Regions from separate parts of the Bradyrhizobium sp. 61 genome, predicted to be linked through region 1. Evidence: predicted binding sites of a transcription regulator. Region 1 holds the regulator's gene; each other region holds the start of a gene.
The links. Region 1 encodes PhoB, which activates phosphate uptake and scavenging genes when phosphate is short. Its sites were predicted from a motif close to TGTCATNNANCTGTCAT; they were not measured.
Positions count from the first base shown of each region.

Region 2: a site for PhoB is predicted at 2,229-2,245, ahead of IVB46_RS13600 (RNA degradosome polyphosphate kinase). Genes of this name have one in related genera too.
Region 3: a site for PhoB is predicted at 2,379-2,395, ahead of ugpB (sn-glycerol-3-phosphate ABC transporter substrate-binding protein UgpB). Genes of this name have one in related genera too.
Region 4: a site for PhoB is predicted at 2,359-2,375, ahead of IVB46_RS06285 (YbhN family protein). Genes of this name have one in related genera too.

Region 1 covers NZ_JADPIU010000019.1:13,640-18,732, reverse strand. Annotated here, with positions in the region: gene pstC (phosphate ABC transporter permease subunit PstC) at 1-232, shown strand, start outside; gene pstA (phosphate ABC transporter permease PstA) at 234-1,079, shown strand; gene pstB (phosphate ABC transporter ATP-binding protein PstB) at 1,076-1,897, shown strand; gene phoU (phosphate signaling complex protein PhoU) at 1,909-2,625, shown strand; gene phoB (phosphate regulon transcriptional regulator PhoB) at 2,641-3,348, shown strand; gene IVB46_RS08365 (GcrA family cell cycle regulator) at 3,585-4,097, opposite strand; gene IVB46_RS08360 (aspartate aminotransferase family protein) at 4,554-5,093, shown strand, end outside.
Region 2 covers NZ_JADPIU010000047.1:42,459-47,551, forward strand. Annotated here, with positions in the region: gene IVB46_RS13600 (RNA degradosome polyphosphate kinase) at 1-2,155, opposite strand, end outside; gene IVB46_RS13605 (DnaA/Hda family protein) at 2,300-2,977, opposite strand; gene IVB46_RS13610 (CDP-alcohol phosphatidyltransferase family protein) at 3,090-3,632, opposite strand; gene purM (phosphoribosylformylglycinamidine cyclo-ligase) at 3,787-4,860, shown strand; gene purN (phosphoribosylglycinamide formyltransferase) at 4,890-5,093, shown strand, end outside.
Region 3 covers NZ_JADPIU010000082.1:138,623-143,715, reverse strand. Annotated here, with positions in the region: gene ugpE (sn-glycerol-3-phosphate ABC transporter permease UgpE) at 1-79, opposite strand, end outside; gene ugpA (sn-glycerol-3-phosphate ABC transporter permease UgpA) at 79-960, opposite strand; gene ugpB (sn-glycerol-3-phosphate ABC transporter substrate-binding protein UgpB) at 1,009-2,325, opposite strand; gene IVB46_RS31570 (CaiB/BaiF CoA-transferase family protein) at 2,546-3,748, opposite strand; gene IVB46_RS31565 (organic hydroperoxide resistance protein) at 3,925-4,350, opposite strand; gene IVB46_RS31560 (MarR family transcriptional regulator) at 4,505-4,963, shown strand; gene IVB46_RS31555 (GIY-YIG nuclease family protein) at 4,976-5,093, opposite strand, start outside.
Region 4 covers NZ_JADPIU010000014.1:49,227-54,319, forward strand. Annotated here, with positions in the region: gene IVB46_RS06280 (hypothetical protein) at 1-996, opposite strand, end outside; gene IVB46_RS06285 (YbhN family protein) at 1,087-2,169, opposite strand; gene IVB46_RS06290 (ferritin-like domain-containing protein) at 2,614-3,120, shown strand; gene IVB46_RS06295 (MFS transporter) at 3,262-4,695, shown strand; gene IVB46_RS06300 (EAL domain-containing protein) at 4,800-5,093, shown strand, end outside.

The DNA of each region.
Region 1 (5,093 bases):
CGAGACCATGGCGGTGACCTTCATCATCGGCAACTCGTTCCGCATCTCGTCGTCGATCTTCGCCCCGGGCACCACGATCTCGGCGGCGATCGCATCGGAGTTCGCCGAGAGCGACGGCCTGCACCAGTCCGGCCTGATCCTGCTCGGCCTGCTGCTGTTCGTGCTGACATTCTTCGTGCTCGCGGCTGCACGGTTGATGCTGATGCGTCTTGAAAAGAAGGCGGGGAAGTAACATGAACCCGATCTACGCACGCCGCCGCCGCATGGACATCGTCATCCGTGTGCTCTGCCTGGCTGCCGCTGCCTTCGGCGTCACATGGCTCGCGCTGATCCTGATGACGCTGCTCTACAACGGCATTGCCGGCCTGAACCTGGAGCTCTTCGTTGCGGACACGCCGCCTCCGGGCTCGACCGAGGGCGGCCTGCGCAACGCCATCGTGGGTTCGATCATCATGACCGTGCTCGGCGTCGGCATCGGCGCGCCGCTCGGCCTGTTCGCCGGCACCTATCTCGCCGAGTACGGCCGCAACGACCGCCTGACCTCGGTGATCCGCTTCATCAACGACATCCTGCTCTCGGCGCCCTCGATCATCATCGGCCTGTTCATCTATGGTGCGGTGGTGGTGCCGATGCGCGGCTTCTCGGCGATTGCCGGCGCACTCGCACTCGCGGTCATCGTCATCCCGGTGGTGCTGCGTACCACCGAGGACATGCTGCTGCTGGTGCCGAACGCACTGCGTGAGGCGGCCTCGGCGCTCGGCCTGCCGCGCTCGCTGGTGATCAAGCGCATCGCCTATCGCGCGGCGCGCTCGGGCCTCATCACCGGCGTGATGCTGGCCACCGCCCGCGTCGCCGGCGAGACCGCGCCGCTGCTCTTCACCGCGCTGTCGAACCAGTTCTTCAGCCTGGGTCTGAACAAGACGATGGCGAACCTGCCGGTCACCATCAACAATTTCGTGCAGAGCCCCTACGCCTACTGGAAGCAGCTCGCCTGGAGCGGCGCGCTGCTCATCACCCTGACCGTTCTTGCCCTGAATATTGGCGCGCGCATTCTGAGCGCCGAGAGGACCGCAAAATGAGTGATCTTTCCGTATCGATGAGCGCGGCCGGTGGTTTGCCGCAGGCGCCGGTGCTGCCCGAAGCTCCGGCCAAGGTGACGGTGCGCAACCTCAATTTCTACTACGGCGAGCAGCACGCGCTGAAGAACATCAATCTGGCGCTCGGCACCAACCGCGTCACGGCGTTCATCGGCCCGTCGGGCTGCGGCAAGTCGACCCTGCTGCGCATCTTCAATCGGATGTACGACCTCTATCCGGGCCAGCGCGTCACCGGTCAGCTCATGCTCGACCAGACCAACGTCCTCGACCCCAAGCTGGACCTCAATCTGCTGCGCGCCCGCGTCGGCATGGTGTTCCAGAAGCCGACGCCGTTCCCGATGACGATCTACGAGAACATCGCCTTCGGCATCCGCCTTTACGAGAAGATCTCGAAGTCCGAGATGGACGACCGCGTCGAGAACGCGCTGCGCGGCGGCGCGCTGTGGAACGAGGTCAAGGACAAGCTCAACGCCTCCGGCCTGTCGCTCTCCGGCGGCCAGCAGCAGCGCCTCTGCATCGCCCGCACGGTCGCGGTGCGGCCCGAGGTGATCTTGTTCGACGAGCCCTGCTCGGCGCTCGACCCGATCTCGACCGCCAAGGTCGAGGAGCTGATCCAGGAGCTGTCCGAGAACTACACGATCGCGATCGTCACCCACAACATGCAGCAGGCGGCGCGCGTCTCCGACAAGACCGCCTTCATGTATCTCGGCGAACTGATCGAGTTCGACGACACCAGCAAGATCTTCACGTCGCCGACCGACCGGCGCACGCAGGATTACATCACCGGCCGGTTCGGCTGAGGAGACGGAACATGGGTTCTGAACATACCGCAAAGGCCTTCGATACCGACCTCCAGGAGCTCACGCGCCTGGTCGCCGAGATGGGCGGCATCGCCGAGCGCATGATCGTCGATTCCGTCGACGCGCTGATCCGCCGCGACGTCGCGCTCGGCCAGCGCGTGGTCACCATCGACGCCGAGCTCGACGCGCTCCAGAAGAAGATCGAGGAGCGCGCCGTGCTCACCATCGCGCGCCGCCAGCCGATGGCGGTGGATCTGCGCGAGATCGTCGGCGCCATGCGCGTCGCCACCGATCTCGAGCGGATCGGCGACCTCGCCAAGAACATGGGCAAGCGCGTCGCGGCGCTGGAGACGGATTTCCATCCGCTCAAGCTGTTCCGCGGCCTGGAGCACATGACCGACCTCGTGCAGCAACAGGTCAAGTCGGTGCTGGATGCCTATGCCGCGCACGATCTGCCGGCGGCGATGGCGGTGTGGAAGGGCGACGAGGAAGTCGACGCCATCTGCACCTCGCTGTTCCGCGAGCTCCTCACCTACATGATGGAGGATCCGCGCAACATCTCGTTCTGCATCCATCTGATGTTCTGCGCCAAGAACATCGAGCGCATCGGCGACCACGCCACCAACATCGCCGAGACCGTGTTCTACATGATCGAGGGCCAGGCGATCACCGACAAGCGGCCGAAGGGCGACATGACGACCTTCGCCACGACGGTCCCGAACACTTAAGGAGCGACGAACACCATGGGCGCACGCATTATGGTGGTTGAGGACGAGGAAGCTCTCACCGAGCTTCTCCGCTACAACCTCGAAGGCGACGGCTATGACGTCGAGACGGTGATGCGCGGCGACGATGCCGACACCCGCCTCAAGGAGCATATCCCCGATTTGATCGTGCTCGACTGGATGCTGCCGGGCCTCTCCGGCATTGAGCTGTGCCGGCGGCTGCGCACCCGGCCCGAGACCAAGCAGCTCCCGATCATCATGCTCACCGCGCGTGGCGAGGAGAGCGAGCGGGTGCGGGGTCTTGCGACCGGCGCCGACGACTACATCGTCAAGCCGTTCTCGGTGCCGGAGCTGCTGGCACGCGTGAAGGGCCTGCTCAGGCGCGCCAGCCCGGAGCGGCTCGCCACCGTGCTCGCCTATGGCGACATCGAGCTCGACCGCGACAAGCGCCGCGTGGCGCGCTCGGGCCGGCCGATCGATCTCGGCCCGACCGAATATCGCCTGCTGGAGTTCTTCCTGGAGCATCCCGGCCGCGTGTTCTCGCGCGAGCAGTTGCTCGACAGCGTCTGGGGCCGTGACATCTACATCGACGAGCGCACCGTCGACGTCCATATCGGGCGCCTGCGCAAGCTGCTCAATCTCGGCCGCGAGCAGGATCCGATCCGCACCGTCCGCGGCGCGGGCTACGCACTGGACGATCGCTTTGCGAAGGCGGAGCAGGCGTAAGCTCGGTGAGCTGCGGCCACATTCTCGGTGTCGTCCCGGACAAGCGCAAGCGCGGGTCCGGGACACCCAAAGCGATCGGTTATTGTGTGAAAAGGTAACTCCGAGTCCCCGTAGCCACATCTTGCGGTGGTTAAGGGTCCCGGATCTGCGCGTGCTCAAGGCGCGCTTGTCCGGGACGACATCGGATTTGTTGAGCCGCCATCGTGTGACGGCTCCTTTCTGAGCTCAGAACGACTTCAGCGCGGACCCGGCTTCGCCGGCGCGCGCCGGCGATCGGCCGCGGGCTGATACGCCACGCGCGAGTGCTGGGCGCAGTAGGGCAGGCCGGAGAGCGCCTTGCCGCCGCAGAAGAAGAAATCCGGGCTCGAGGGATCGCCGACCGGCCAGTGGCAGGTGGCCTCGTTCAGCTCCAGCAGCGACAGCCGCTGGCTCATCGGCACGACGTTGTCGTAGGTGACCGGTTCGGCCTCGACCTCGACTTCGAAGGCTTGCGCCAGCGCGGTGTTGCCGCGTGCGATCGGACGGGTCACCCTCATCATGTGCTGGGCGGGGCGCGCCTTGCGCGGCCGCGGCGCTGCCGATGAAGGGCTCTTGGCGCGGCCCGACAGGCCGAGCCGGTGCACTTTGCCGATCACGGCATTGCGGGTCACATTGCCGAGTTCAGCGGCGATCTGGCTGGCCGAAAGTCCGGCCTCCCAGAGCTTTTTCAGCTGCTCGACGCGATCATCCGACCAGGTCAAAACGGTCATTGCACCCTTTCCTTCGCCGGCGCCTGCCATCCTGGCGGCCGCACGGCGAATGCCTAAGCTTCGAAAAACCCGTGCCGCCAGAATCCCTTAAGGCTCGCCGGGCGCACCAGATGCGCCCGAACGCTTACGCCGGTACATGAGGACTTAGAGGATCAGAACTGCTGCACGAGATGTCGTATCTGACAAGCCAAACGCTACAATATGGCGTGACTCACGCGCAAGAGTCCGCCGACTCGCTTCCACATGTTCCGTGGCGGAAACACGCAAAATCGCCACCGCAAGACTACGGATTCTGCGTTTCGCGAGGCTTTCCGGGCGGCATTGACACCGGTTTCACCAGGCATAAGATAGTCAGGCGTGCCGCCCTTAAAAGGCGGCACGTTTCGTTTTCCGAGCCGGTCAATGGTGCGTTGCGCAATGCACGCTCACGCCGTCCGCAACATTCAAGTGATCGTCATGACTAACAGCGCAGCGCCGCATTTGCTCCCCGTTTTCGCCAGGTCCGACCTCGGTTTCGAGCGCGGCGAAGGCTGCTGGCTGATTGCGACCAATGGCGATCGCTATCTCGATTTCACCTCGGGCGTGGCGGTGAATGCGCTCGGCCATGCTCATCCTGCGTTGGTCAAGGCGTTGCAGGAGCAGGCCACCAAACTCTGGCACATGTCGAACCTGTTCCAGAGCCCGGACGGCGAGAAGCTCGCCGCGCGTCTGTGCAATGAAAGCTTCGCGGACTTCGTGTTCTTCTGCAATTCCGGCGCCGAAGCGCTGGAAGGTGTGATCAAGCTGGTCCGCCATCATCACTTCTCCAAGGGTCATCCGGAACGGTACCGCATCGTCACCTTCGAAGGCGCCTTCCACGGCCGCACGCTGGCAACGCTCGCCGCGACCGGTTCGGCAAAATATCTCGAAGGGTTCGGCCCGCCGATGGACGGCTTCGACCAGGTCCCGCATGGCGATATCGAAGCCGTCAAGAAGGCGATCGGTCCGCAGACCGCC
Region 2 (5,093 bases), on a different contig from region 1:
GCGGCGAGGATTCCTTGAGCGACTTTCCACGGCCAGATAGACTCGGATTTGTCATGAAGTAGTTGTGGACGTTGAAAGGCTCCTCGCCCTTCGCGGTCTTCATACGCGTCGAGGACCCGTCCGGCAACAATTGCCAGCTCTGCTCATTGTCCTTCAGATTCGCGACCATGATCTGTTCGAGAACCTGCTGATGCACCGTGGGATTTTGCAGCGGACACAGCACCTCGACGCGGCGGTCGAGGTTGCGTGGCATCATGTCGGCCGAGGAGATATACACAGCCGCTTTCGCGCTCGGCAGGCCCTGGCCCATGCCGAAACAGTAGATTCGGCCGTGTTCGAGGAAGCGCCCGATGATCGACTTGACGCGGATGTTCTCCGACAGGCCTGGAATGCCGGGCCTGAGGCAGCAGATGCCGCGCACCACGAGCTCGACCTGGACGCCGGCTTGTGAGGCCTCGTAGAGCGCGTCGATGATGTCGGGGTCGACCAGCGCATTCATCTTCATCCAGACCGCGCCGGGGCGGCCATGCCGCGCATGCGCGGTCTCGCCTTGGATGTGCTCGATGATGCGCTTGCGCAACGTCAGCGGCGACACCGCCATCTTTTCCAGATCGCTCGGCGCGGCATAACCGGTGATGAAGTTGAACACGCGCGCCGCGTCGCGGCCGATGGTCGGATCCGAGGTGAAGTAGGAGAGGTCGGTGTAGATACGTGCGGTGACGGGGTGATAATTGCCGGTGCCGGTGTGGACGTAAGTGGTGAGGCCGCCGCCCTCGCGGCGCACCACCATCGAGAGCTTCGCGTGCGTCTTCAGTTCGAGGAAGCCGTAGACGACCTGCACGCCGGCGCGTTCGAGGTCGCGGGCCCAGCGGATGTTGGCCTCCTCGTCGAAGCGCGCCTTCAATTCGATCAGCGCGGTGACGGACTTGCCGGCTTCGGCGGCTTCCGCCAGCGTGCGCACGATCGGCGAATTGTTGGAGGTGCGGTAAAGCGTCTGCTTGATCGCGACGACATCGGGATCGCGGGCGGCCTGCTGCAGGAACTGCACCACCACGTCGAAGGATTCGTAGGGATGATGGACGACGAGGTCCTTCTGCCGGATCGCGGCAAAGATGTCGCCGCCATGCTCGCGCACGCGCTCGGGATGGCGCGGTACGTAAGGGGTGAATTCGAGATCGGGCCGGTCGAGGCGGGTGAGCTGCGAGAGCTCGTTCATGGCGAGCACGCCGTCGACCAGGAAGACCTCGTCGTCGGCGGCCGACAGCGCATGCTGCACGAAGCTGCGCAGCTCCTCCGGCATCTTGCCGTCGATCTCGAGCCGGATCACCGACCCGCGGCGGCGGCGCTTCAGAGCGGTCTCGAACAGGCGGACGAGGTCTTCGGCCTCTTCCTCGATTTCGAGCTCGGAGTCGCGGATGATGCGGAAGGCGCCCTGGCCGTGGAGATTGTAGCCGGGGAACAGGCGGTTGATGAACAGCCCGGTCGCCTGCTCGAGCGAGATCAGCCGCACGACCTTGCCCTCGGCCGGCAACCGGATGAAGCGGTCGATCTTGCCGGGCATACGAATCAGCGCGTTCATCTGCTTGCCGTCGGCGGCGCGCGTCAGCTGGAGCGCGATGGTGAAGCCGAGGCTCGGAATGAACGGGAAGGGGTGAGCCGGGTCGATCGCGAGCGGGGTCAACAGCGGAAACACGTTGTTGAGGAAGTAGTCCTCGATCCAGGTCCGTTCCGCCTTGGTGACGTCCTTGCCGTCGACCAGTGCGATGCCGACGTCGGCCAGCGTGCTGCGCAGGTCGCGCCAGATCGCCTGCTGGTCGGAGGCGAGCTGCGAGACGGTGCGGTTGATCAGCGCGAGCTGCTCGGACGGCGTCAGGCCATCGGGCGCGCGCTCGGCAATGCCTTCGCGCACCTGGGCCTTGATGCCGGCGACGCGAACCATGAAGAATTCGTCGAGGTTATTCGCTGAAATCGACAGGAATCGCACCCGCTCCAGCATGGGGTGGCTGGGATTGACCGCTTCCTCCAGGACGCGGCGGTTGAAATGCAGCCAGGAGAGCTCGCGATTGATGAAGCGCTCGGGACTTGAGGCAATCGCCGGCAGGCCCTCGGTCTCCGGGGCTTTTTCTTTAATTTCAACAGCTTGCGCAGAGTCCATCAGAAGTCGATCCATCCAGTTCGCCCCAATTTGCGACTTATGCGCAAAACCGGCGGGAGCATGTGTTAGTCCGATGACGTTTCGATGACATTGATGTTCCGCCGCTGCGCCGCGTCAAGCGGCCTTGGAGCCAGGGCGGAAGGGTCAGGCGTCCCGAAACAACTCGGCGGCCAGCGCCCGCGTGACGGGGCGACCGAGGCGCAGGGCCTCGCTGTCGAGCAGCTCAACGGCCTCCCGTGCGGCCGCCGAAGACCGCTCCAGGCGGGTGGCGAGGTAGCTGACCACGCTCTCATCCACGGCGAGCTGGCGGTCGGCGCAGAACTTGACGATCAGGCCGCGGAAGAGCTGGTCGTCGGGCGGCAGCAGCGAGATCACAGGCACCGCGCGCAGCCGCGAGCGCAGGTCGCGCAGCTCGATCTCGAGCGACGCCGGTACCTCGCGGCCGGTGAAGAGCAGGTAGGCCCCATCCTCGCGGGCGAGGTTCATCAGATGAAACAGGGCCCGCTCGTCGAGCTCTTTTGCCCTGAGATCCTCGACCACCAGCGCGCCGGTGGCGAGCGCGCCCGGGACGTTTTCGGCGGTCAGCCCATTGGCTGTGGTCGAGCGGGCGCCGGAAGCCTCGGCCCAGATCGCGGCGAGATGGCTCTTGCCGCTTCCTTCCGGGCCGGCCAGCCACATGATCCGGTTCGGCCATTCAGGCCAGGCATCGATGAGGGCAAGACCGGCTTCGTTGGCGGGGCCTTCGAGAAAATTGTCCCGGCTGAGGCTTTCCGCGTGCGGAAGCGAGAATGCCAATTGTCGGGGATGAACGCGGCCTGCCACGCTTGCTGTGCTCCGTGCCGGCGCGCCGGCTTCGTTTGAAGAGATTCGACTTCATCGAGCGGGAGTTGGCCTTTTAGGGGGCCGCATCCCGGTTCATTTGGCCTCGATTGTGCTACTTGGCTTCGATCGTACTCATGTGCCGCAGCCACTCGACGAGATAGAGCGACACGGAAGAGAGCGTGAAGACCGTGACGAGGCCCATCAGGATCATATCATAGGGCGCTGGTTTGAAGCCGAAGGCGAGGGAGGCTAGCACCAGCGCCGCATAGGCCACCTGGGCGGCGGTGTTAAGCTTCGACACCTTCGACGGCTTCATCTCGACCGGCTTGTCGAACAGCCAGGACACCATCACGGCGGCGACGATCATGATGTCGCGCGACACCACCAGGATCACGATCCAGCGCGGGATGTCCCCCCAGATGCCCAGCGCCAGATAGATCGAGACCAGCAGCGCCTTGTCCGCGAGCGGATCGAGCAGGGCGCCGAGCTCGCTGGTCATGTTGAAGCGCTTGGCGAGGAAGCCGTCGACCGCATCGCTCACGCCGGCAATGAGGAAGACGGCGAACGCAACCTCCATTTGGCTCGACACGATGGCCCAGACGATGATTGGGACCAGCATGATGCGGCCCAGGGTAATGATATTCGGAATACTCACGCGGCGCTTCCTGGCACCCGGCCTGACCTCGAATCCGGCCCGTTTGAAGGCTGAACCGGTTGATATCTACATAGTATAGGGCGGGGCGCCACGCTTGCCATTGCGCGTCCCCGGAATTCGACGTAACCAGCCGCAAACCCACTGGAAATCGGGCATGACCGACCGCAAAAACGGCCTCACTTACGCCGATTCAGGCGTCGATATCGACGCGGGCAACCGCCTGGTCGATCTGATCAAGCCGATGGTGCGCGCCACCGCGCGGCCCGGCGCCGACGCCGAGATCGGCGGATTCGGCGGCCTGTTCGACCTCAAGGCGGCCGGTTTCAAGGACCCCGTCCTGGTCGCCGCGACCGACGGCGTCGGCACCAAGGTCAAGATCGCGATCGAGACCGGCCTGCATGGCGGGATCGGCATCGACCTCGTCGCCATGAGCGTCAACGACCTCGTGGTGCAGGGCGCCGAGCCGTTGTTCTTCCTCGACTATTTCGCCTGCGGCAAGCTCGACCCGGAGGCGACCGCCTCGATCGTCGCCGGTGTCGCCGAAGGCTGCCGCGAATCCGGCTGCGCCCTGATCGGGGGCGAGACCGCCGAGATGCCCGGCCTCTACAAGGACGGCGACTACGACCTCGGCGGCTTTGCCGTCGGCGCCGCCGAGCGCGGTACCTTGTTGCCGCGCAAGGACATCGCCGCGGGCGATGCCGTGATCGGCCTTGCCTCTTCTGGCGTGCACTCCAACGGCTTCTCGCTGGTGCGCAAGATCGTCGAGCAGTCCGGCCTCAGCTTCGAGGCGCCGGCCCCGTTCGCGCCGGTCATGACGCTCGGCGGCGCGCTGCTGACGCCGACGCGGCTCTACGTCAAATCCTGCCTGCGTGCGATCCGCGAGACCGGCGCGGTGAAGGGGCTCGCCCACATCACCGGCGGCGGTTTCACCGACAACATTCCGCGCGTGCTGCCGAAAGATCTCGGCGTCGGTATCGATCTGGCGCGCCTGCCGGTGCTGCCGGTGTTCAAATGGCTGGCCGCCCAAGCCGGTATCGCCGAGCTCGAAATGCTGCGCACCTTCAACTGCGGCATCGGCATGATCGCGATCGTCGAGCCCGACAAGGTCGATCAGGTCGTGCAGGTCTTCAGCGATGCCGGTGAGACGGTGGCGCAGCTCGGTACCGTGATTCCGGCCGAGGGCGAGCACCGCGTCGTCTACAACGGCCACCTCGATCTGGCACAGTGATGACTGGCACAGTGATGACTGGCGCTGTGATGAAGCGCCGCGTCGCCATCCTGATCTCCGGCCGCGGCTCCAACATGTCCGCGCTGATCAGGGCCGCTGCTGCGGCGGAGTTTCCGGCGGAAATCTCGCTCGTCATCTCGAACAAGGCCGACGCTCTAGGGCTCGAACGCGCCAAGGCGAGCGGCGTGAACACGCTGGTGATCGAGAGCAAACCGTTCGGCAAGGACCGGGCC
Region 3 (5,093 bases), on a different contig from region 1:
CCGGGAATGCGACGATCGCGATCCCGATCCAGAGAATCGCGTGGGCGACGTAGCGCCGAAAGCCCTCTTCTTCGACCATCAGTAGGTCACCTTGCGTTCGACGAAGCGGAACTGGATTCCCGTCAGCACGATCACCATGACCATCAGGATCACCGATTGCGCCGCCGAGCTGCCGAGATTGCCGCCGAGCAGGCCGTCGGAATAGACCTTGTAGACCAGCGTGACCGTCGATGTTCCGGGACCGCCGCGGGTCATGGTGTCGATGATGCCGAAGGTGTCGAAGAAGGCGTAGACGATGTTGACGACCAGCAGGAAGAAGATCGTGGGCGACAGCAGCGGGAAGGTCACTGTCCAGAACCGCCGCATCGGGCGGGCGCCGTCGATCGCGGCGGCCTCGAACACGCTTCGGGGGATGGCTTGCAGGCCGGCGAGGAAGAACAGGAAATTATAGGAGATCTGCTTCCACGCCGCGGCGAGGATGATCAGCCCAGCCGCCTGGTTGCCGTCAAGCAGCGGATTCCAGTCGACGCCCAGGTTGCGCAGATAGCGCGACAGCACGCCGAGCGAAGGATGCAGCATGAAGATCCAGAGCACGCCGACCACGGGCGGCGCCACTGCATAGGGCCAGATCAGCAGCGTGCGGTAGAGCATCGAGCCACGCAGCGGCTTGTCGGCCATCACGGCGAGCAAGAGCGCGAAGGACAGCGACGAGACGGCGATGGCGAACGAAAAGACGAACGTACGGACAACCGCCTCGAAATAGGCCGGGTCCTTGAACAGGTCCTGATAATTCTCGAACCAGACGAAGCTTGTCGACAGACCGAAGGCGTCCTGGAGCAGGAAGGATTGGATCACCGCCTGCGCGGCCGGCCAGTAGAAAAAAATCAGGACGATCGCGAGCTGCGGCGCAACCAGCGCGTAGGGCAATAGTTTTGCTTGGAAAATGGCTTGCTTTTGCATGATGTCAGCAGAAGCGGCAGGCCGGGTCGCGGCCTGCCGCTCGTCGCCTCACTTGACGGCGGTTTTTTCGAACTGCCGCAGCATCGTGTTGCCGCGCTCGACGGCGGCATCCAGCGCCTGCTTGGCGGTCTTCTTGCCGGCCAGCGCCTGCTCGATCTCTTCCGACCAGACGTCACGCAGCTGAACCATGTTGCCGAGGCGCAGACCGCGCGAATTGTCGGTCGGCTCCTTGTTGGTCAGCTCGATCAGCGGGGTCTCGAGATAAGGCTGATCCTTGTAGAAGCCTTCTTCCTTCGCCTTGGCGTAGGCTGCCTTGGTGATCGGCAGATAGCCCGAGGCCTTGTGGATGTAGACCTGGCGATCGGTGTCCGAGAGGAAGGTCAGAAACTTCGCCACGCCCTTGTATTCGTCGGCCGGCTTGCCGCCCATGACCCAGAGCGAAGCGCCGCCGATGATCGAGTTCTGCGGCGCGCCCTTGACGTCCGGATAGTATGGCATCGGCACGGCGGTGAAGTTGAACTTGGCCTGCGCCTTGACGTTGCCGAAGAACGCCGACGAGGTCAGGTAGATCGGGCATTCGCCGGAGGTGAAGCGGCCTTCGCCGGTGTTGGTGCGGCCGGCATAGTCGTAGGTCTTGGTCTTCTGCAGCTCGACCAGGGTTTCGAGATGCTTGACCTGGAGCGGGCCGTTGAACTCCAGCACGGTGTCGAAGCCGTCGAGGCCGTTGGCCTTGCTGGCGAGCGGTACGTTGTGCCAGGCGGAGAGCTGCTCGAGATTGACCCAGGTGACCCAGGAACCGGAGAAGCCGCAGGTGTCATGACCCGCAGCCTTCAGCTTCTTGGCGGCCTCGAACGTTTCCGGCCAGGTCTTGGGGATCTCGACGTTCGCCTTCTTGAGCTCGTCGAGGTTGACCCACATGACGGTCGACGACGAGTTGAACGGGAAGGAAAGCATCTCGCCCTTCGAGGTCGAGTAGTAGCCGGTGATGGCGGGCAGGTAGATCTTGGGATCGAACTTCTCGCCGGCCTCGGCCATCAGCTTGTAGACGGGTTTTACGGCGCCGGTCGCGGCCATCATGGTCGCGGTGCCGACTTCGAACACCTGCATGATGTGCGGGGCGTTGCCGGCGCGGAACGCCGCGATGCCGGCGTTCATCGTATCGGGATAGTTGCCCTTGTAGGTCGGGATCACCTTGTAGTCGGTCTGCGAGGCGTTGAAGTCGGTGGCGAGCTTGACGATGACGTCGTTGTTGGCGCCGGTCATCGCGTGCCACCACTGGATTTCGGTCACGGCCAAGGCCGGCGATGCGCCCATGCCGATCGTGATCGCAACTGCGGCAGCCGCCCCAAAGTGTCGAAGAGCCATCAAGTAAACCTCCCTTGGCCGTCAAAAAGAAGCGCTTGCGCTAGCAGCGCCATATGACGTTCACATGACTGTGTAAGCGGGAGAAACGAAAGCAGCAAGCGCGGCCAAAAGGGAAGCCGTCAAATAGGCGAATGCCGAGCGCGCAGCCTCCTCCGTTCGCGGCGCACATGCGTGCCCGCGCCGCAGTGCGGCATTTGCTCGGGTGAGACGGCGAGGGCGTTTAGCGCTTGCGCTCGGGGCCGCAGACGGTGCCCTGCTCGACCATCGCGTCGATCTCCGATTTGGAGTAGCCGAACTCGCCCAGCACCTCCTGGGAGTGCTGGCTGAATTTCGGCGGCAGGCGGCGCAGGCTCGGCTTGCTGCGATCGAGCCGGATCGGCGAGGCCACGCCCTTGTACCAGTCCTTCTCGATGACATCGCCGCGGGCGATCGTGTGCGGGTTGGTCAAGGCCTGGTCGATCTTCTGCACGGGACCTGCGGGCAGGCCGGCGGCGAGCAGGCGGTTGCACAGCGGCTCGGCCTCGTGCTGGCTGAACACGGCGGCGAGCTCCGCGCGCAGCGCCTCGCGATTGGCGATGCGGTCCTTGTTGCGGGCAAAGCGCGGATCTGTGCCGAGTTCGGGCTTGCAGATTTCCTTGGCGAGCTTGCGGAAGGTGCCGTCATTGCCGACACCGATGAAGATATCGTCGGTCCTGGTCGGGAAGATCGCGTAAGGCACGAGGTTGGGATGCTCGTTGCCGGTGAGCGACGGCGGCTTGCCGTGCATGAAATAATTCGCGGTGTGCGGATGCATGATGGCAAGGCCGGTCTCATACAGCGTCGTCTCCAGGAACTGGCCCTGGCCCGAGCGCTGCCGCTCCGACAGCGCCATCAGGATGCCGATCGCCGCATAGAGGCCGGTGGTGATGTCGACCAGCGGCACGCCGATCCGCATCGGTCCGCTCTCGGGCGAACCGGTCGCCGCGATCATGCCGGTCATCGCCTGGATGATGGCGTCATAGCCGGGATTGCCGCCGCGCGGTCCGTCGGCGCCGAAGCCGCAGATCCGGCAATGCACCAGGCGCGGGAATTTCTTGCTGAGCACATCGTTGCCGATGCCCCATTTCTCCAGCGTGCCCGGCTTGAAATTCTCGATCAGGACGTCGGCGGTCTCCAGCATCTTGAGCAGCACGAGGCGGCCGCCCTCGGAGGCGAGGTCGAGGCCGATCGAGCGCTTGTTGCGGTTGATGCCGATGAAATAGGCCGCGTCTTCCTCGTGGAACGGAGGGCCCCAGTCGCGCACCTCGTCGCCGGCGGGCGGCTCGACCTTGATCACGTCGGCGCCGTGGTCGGCGAGGATCTGGGTGCAGTAGGGACCGCCAAGCACGCGCGTGAGATCGATGACGCGCAGCCCGCTCATTGCGCCCAAAACGGCTTCAGTCATGCCTTCGCTTCCCCTGTGTCGATCATTGATCACAGGCCTAGCGAGGTTTTTTTGCGCCAGCAATGGCTTGGTGCGTAGGGCCGCATGCGCCGCCGCTGCGCCATCCCGCAACGTGGCAAATCAAGCGGAAGCGGCCGGCCCGAGGGGGATCTCGGGCCAGCCAATCCGCCGTTTGATCAGACGACCGTCAGGCGAACGTCGACATTGCCGCGCGTGGCATTGGAGTAGGGGCACACCTGGTGGGCCTTCTCGACCAGCGCCTCGGCTTCCGCGCGGGCAAGGCCCGGCAGCGAGACGGCTAGATCGATGTCGAGACCGAAGCCGCCGGCCGAGCGCGGGCCGATGCCGACGGTGGAGGTGACCGAGGCGTCAGCCGGAACCTTCGGGCCGCCCTGCGAGGCCACGAACTTCATCGCGCCGATGAAGCAGGCGGCATAGCCAGCCGCAAACAGCTGCTCGGGATTGTTGCCGGCGCCGCCTCCGCCGCCGAGTTCCTTCGGCGTGGTGAGCTTGACGTCAAGCGCACCGTCGAGGGTCGCGGCATGGCCGTCGCGGCCGCCGGTGGCTTTGGCGCTGGTCTTGTACAGGACGTTTACCGACATTTTCGTCTCCTCAGGTCTTCGGGTTGGGGTGGAACCTACATCGCAAACAATTAGATTGTGCGCAATTGAAATTTGCATGCCTCACATTTAATTGTTCGCAATTGAATGTCCGGCCGCCCGGTCCCAGAATGGGGGAAACCGCGTGAGATTCTCGATGCCCCGGAAATTATCGGCGCTGGACCCGCAGCGCCTCGACAATCAGATCTGCTTCGCGGTCTATTCGGCCGCGCATGCCTTCAACCGGGTCTACAAGCCGCTGCTGGACCGGCTCGGCCTGACCTACCCGCAATATCTGGTGATGCTTGTGCTGTGGGAGCGCGACGACGTGCCGGTCAAGGACATCGGCGAAAAGCTGTTCCTGGATTCGGGCACGCTGACGCCGCTGCTCAAACGCCTCGAGGCCGCCCACCTCGTCAGGCGCACGCGCTCGCGCGAGGACGAGCGTCAGGTGCTGATCGCGCTGACCCCGCAGGGCCACGCCTTGAAGGAAAAAGCGCGCGCCGTGCCGCAGTCGATCCTGGCGGCGTCGGACTGCTCGGTCTCGGAACTGGTCGCGATGAAGGACGAGATCGTCGCGCTGCGGGATCGGTTGAATGCGGTGATCGGGGAGTAGGGGGGCTAGAGGCTAGGACAGCCGCTTCTTCGTGAAGGCGCGGCCGGAGTGGGACTTCAGGTACTTCTCAAATTCGAGCGCTTTGTACTTGTCGGGGAACGCGCAGTACCAGATCAGCTTCCACGGTCTG
Region 4 (5,093 bases), on a different contig from region 1:
CTCGGCGACCTGGGCGTTCACGCTGGTGTTGCAGACGCCCGTCTTGCCGGGCGGGCATTCGCGGGCGCGCTGCGAGCCCAGCAGACCGTCGCCGATGCTGGCGCCGGTGCAGGCGAGTGGCAGAAAGGTCACCGCGATGTGGGTGTAGCGCACCGCGAGCGCGAGAGCCGTGCGGGCCTGGTAGCTGTAGAGCGAGCGGTGGCAGGGCGAGTTGAACCAGAGCGCGCCGTAATGCTGCCAGTTGGCGAGCGTGTCGGGTGCTTCGCAGGCGCGGCCACCTTTATAGCCGGCACGGCTCGGCCGGTAGTATTGCGCACCGGCGGTACCGAGATAGGAGCGGAAGCAGAAGCCTTCGTCCGACAGCGCCAGCGGCCGGTCGGGATTGCCTTCGCCGGAGGCGATGCTGTCGCCGAGCCCGGCGACGAAGATGTCGCGGACCTGGATCTCGGCCTGGACGCGCTGGGTCGGATCGGAGCCGGAGGAGACGTCGACGCTCGCGACCGTCTGCTTGCCGTAGCGGACGCGCAGGTTGATCGGCTCGGCGCAATCGAAAGTCGAGGTCTGCGGCCCGTCGCCGTCGTCGAACGACCAGGCGCAGGTGGCGCCGACCGGCACCGCGCCGGTCAGGCGCACGGTCACCGGATGGTCGGTCGGGGTGAGGTAATTCTCTTTGACGTTGTCGCGGGTGCAGGGCTGGTTGACCCGGCCTTGGAGGTCGATGCAGAGCCGGTTGACCATGTTGCGGGCCCAGCCGCGGCCCTCGCTCTGGAGCTCCAGCGACTGCTCGGCGGCGAGGATGCTGCGGTTACGCGCGTTCTCGACATGGAGCTGGAAGTCGCGCTCCTCGCGGAACAGGCGGAAGCGGTTGCGCACCTCCCAGGATATCTGCATCGCACCGGCGTTCTGCGCGGCGGCGCGCTCGAGCGGCAAAGACGTCAGAATCCCGGCAAGCAGCAGGAGGCCTGCGGGGAGGGTACGAAAGGAAAAAGGGATCATGGCCCGCGTGTTCAACGGCAAAGTTGAGGCGGAAATAAGAGAGCATTGCTGCCCCGCCCGCAACCTTTGTCTGACGGTCGCCCGCCCGCCTTACCGCTTGCTGGCCTGTCGCAACGACCGCTCGCGTTCCATCGCTGCTACCTGCTTGGGCAGGTTGCCTTGCGCGCAGGCCTCGGCCAGCCGCCGCCGCTCGTGCCAGGGCTCCACCACGTTCATCCAGAGCTCGCGCGCGCCCATGATGGAGATGGCGAGGCCGAACGGGATCACGAAATAGAGGATGCGGAAGACCAGCAGGGTCGCCAGAAGCTGCTCGCGGCCGAATTCGGGCAGCGCGACCAGCATGGCGACATCAAACACGCCGATCGAGCCGGGCGCGTGGCTGGCAAAGCCGATCAGCGTCGCCAGGATGAACACCACCGCCAGCGACATGAAGTCGATCGACGGATTGGCCGGCATCAGCAGGTACATCGCCGTGGCGCAGAAGCCGAGATCGACCACGCCGATCAGGATCTGGACCAGCGTCAGCGGCGCCGAGGGCAGCACCACTTTCCAGCCCTTCTGGCCGAGCTCGCGGCGCTTCTCGCCCATGCAGAGCCAGACCAGATAGGCGCCGATCGAGGCGAGGCCGCCGAGCCCGATCAGCCGGTTGATCGACGACGGCAGTTGATCCATCGATGAGGCGGCATCCGGATGGATGACCATGCCGATCGAGAGCACGAAGATGTTACCGAGCCAGAAGGTCAGGCCTGACAGGAAACAGATCTTCGCGACGTCGATCGCGTTCAGCCCGTAGTCCGAATAGATCCGGAAGCGGATCGCGCCGCCGGTAAAAACGGTGGCGCCGATGTTGTGGCCGATCGAATAGGACGTGAAGCTGGAGAGTGCTGCGATGCGATAGGGCACATGCTTCTTGCCGATCGTTCGCAGTGCAAAATAGTCGTAGAAGGTCAGCGTACAGAACGCGAAGACGACGCAGATCGCCGCCAGCCCGATATTCCCGCGGGGAATCTCGGTCAACGCGGTCAGGATGACGCCGGTATCGATGTCCTTGAGAGTGCGCGCAAGCGTTGTGATCGCGAAGGCGATGATGAAGACGCTCGCAGCAACACCGAGCCGTCGCCAGCCGATCCATCTCTTGAAGCCGCGCTTCAGCGCGGGCAGCAGTCCGTGCATTCATCCTCCCGGCGGGGGGCAAGACCGATCGGCCAGACATTGGCCGGTCGGGTGCGATCACTGCCCGAAATGGGCTTCGACCGCTAGGCATGGTGTAGCTCATTTAAGGCAAAAACAGCGACTTGTGCAGCCCTTGACAACGATAGGTTCTGCGTTCGACCGATAGGTTCTGCGGTGGACCGCCGCTTTTGTCATATGTGGTTCATATCGGGCGCGCGTTAAGCATATGAGTCGGGGCACCTGCCTGGAACGCGCGTCCGCATCTTGACATGATTTCGTGTCCGCCCGCAGTCGGCATTGTTCCAACGCAAGCGATGCGAGCTTTTTGGGAACGTCGGTACCGTGCGCCGGTTAGCGCTCCATCAGCAATCGAACATGGCGGAATCATCGGCTTTTCGTGCGAGCCGACGCCTCCGTGTTCCCGAAACCGCGAGGATCGGAACGATGGGACTGTTCACAAAAGACATCAAGACCATGAACGACCTGTTCGTGCACCAGCTTCAGGACATCTATTACGCCGAGCAGCAGCTTACCAAGGCGCTGCCGAGAATGGCAGATAAGGCCACCGATCCGCAGCTGAAGCAGGGCTTTTTGACGCACCTCGAAGAAACCAGGCAGCACGTCAAGCGGCTCGAGGAAGTGTTCAAGATGCACGGCGCGCAGGTGAAGGCGGTCGACTGCCCGGCCATCGACGGCATCATCGAGGAAGCCGACGAGACCGCCGGTGAAGTCGCCGACAAGGCGGTGCTGGACGCCGCCCTGATCAATGCGGCCCAGGCCGCGGAGCATTACGAGATCGTCCGCTACGGCAGCCTGATTGCCTGGGCCAAGCAGCTCGGCCGCAACGACTGCGCCACCGTGCTCGCCAAGACGCTGGAAGAAGAGAAGGCGACCGACAGGAAGCTGACCACGCTCGCCGAGAGCAAGGTCAACCGGCGCGCGGCGAGTTAGGGCCGGCGTTGCTGCGCAAGGCGTCGCGCGGTCATCCCGCGCGGCGCTCGCGTATGACGCATCCATCATTCGGTCATTGTCGAAACATGATGGCGGTCTGGAGGCGTATGTTTCGCATGGGGCTGCAACCGAGGCGGCAGCATGCGAGCCAGCACCATCAAATATGAACCCCTCGACGGCGGAGCCGCTGCGCAGCGTGCCGGCTCGCGCTTTGCGACATCCCTCACGCTTGCCGCGATGAGCCTCGGCTATGGCGTGGTCCAGCTCGACGTCACCATCGTCAACACCGCGCTGGATGCGATGGGCAAATCGCTCGGCGGCGGCGTCGCCGAGCTGCAATGGGTGGTCAGCGCCTACACCATCGCCTTTGCCGCCTTCATTCTGACCGCCGGTGCGCTCGGCGATCGCATCGGCGCCAAGCGCATCTTCATGGCGGGGTTCGCCATCTTCACCGCGGCCTCGCTCGCCTGCGCGATGTCGCCCAATGCGGCCGTGCTGATCGCAGCGCGGCTGGTCCAGGGGCTGGCGGCGGCGATCCTGGTGCCGAATTCCCTGGCGCTGCTCAATCATGCTTATGCGGACGACCGCGAGCGTGGCCGCGCCGTGGCGGTCTGGGCCGCCGGAGCGAGCCTGGCGCTGACTGCCGGTCCCTTCGTCGGCGGCGCGCTGATCACGCTGGTCGGCTGGCGCGCGATCTTCCTGGTCAACCTGCCGATCGGTCTTGCCGGCTTGTGGCTGAGCTGGCGCTACGCTAGCGAGACCACGCGGTCGCGCGCGCGCGAGATCGATCTGCCCGGCCAGCTCGCCGCGATCGCCGCGTTGGGCACGCTTGCCGGCGCGATCATCGAAGCTGGCGCGCTCGGCTGGAGCCATCCAGCCGTGATCGCAGCATTCGTTGCCTCAGCCGCATTCGCGGTGCTCTTCGTCTGGCGCGAGAGCCGCACCGTGCAGCCGATGCTGCCGCTGTCGCTGTTCCGTCACCGGCTGTTTACCCTGACCACGATCGTCGGCCTCCTCGTCAACATCGCGATCTACGGCCTGATCTTCGTGCTGAGCCTGTATTTCCAGAGGATCAACGGGCTGTCGGCCTGGTGGACCGGGCTCGCCTTCGTGCCGATGATGGGGGCGGTGCTGCCCGTCAACCTGCTGGCGCCGCGTGTGGCCGAGCGCATCGGCTCGTGCCCGACCATCGTGGTCGGCGCCTGTATCTCGGCGCTCGGCTGTCTCGGGCTGCTCTGGACCGAAGCCGGGACCAGCTACTGGGCGATCTTTGCGCAGATGATCGCGATCAGCGGTGGACTTGGCCTGCTGGTGCCGCCGCTGACCTCCACCTTGCTCGGCAGCATCGACAAGGCGCGCTCCGGCATCGCCGCCGGTGTCCTGAACGCGACGCGACAGACCGGCAGCGTGCTCGGCGTCGCGCTGTTCGGCTCGCTGGTGGCTTCGGACAGTGCATTCATGACGGGCCTTCACCAGTCGCTAATCATATCGGCGGCCGTCCTGCTGCTCGCCGCCGCCGTGATCGGCCTCGGCGCAAATGCACCTGACGCAAAGGCGCAAGGGCGCTCAATGTGAGCGATCCCACACATTCTCTGTTCACCATTCCCGAAACCGGCGCATAGCCGGTTACCGACTGTCCATCTCTGCCGGCTCTAGTGCGGTTGGAATAGGGGCCGGCAATGTATCAAGTTCTTTACTGCCTGACGGATCAGCATGATTGGCGTCTGGTCGCACTCGGCGGAGCGGTATGTCTGCTCGCCAGCGCGGCGGCGATCAGCCTGTTCCACCGCGCGCGTGCGGCGCGCGGGGGAGCTCGCGTATCGTGGGTCGCGCTTGATGCCGTTGTCGCCGGCGGCGGCATCTGGGCGACCCATTTCATCGCGATGCAGGCTTACGGTCCGGGTGCGGGCGGCGCTTACAACATTCCGTTGACGGTCCTGTCGCTGATCTTCGCGATCGCGGTCACCTTCATC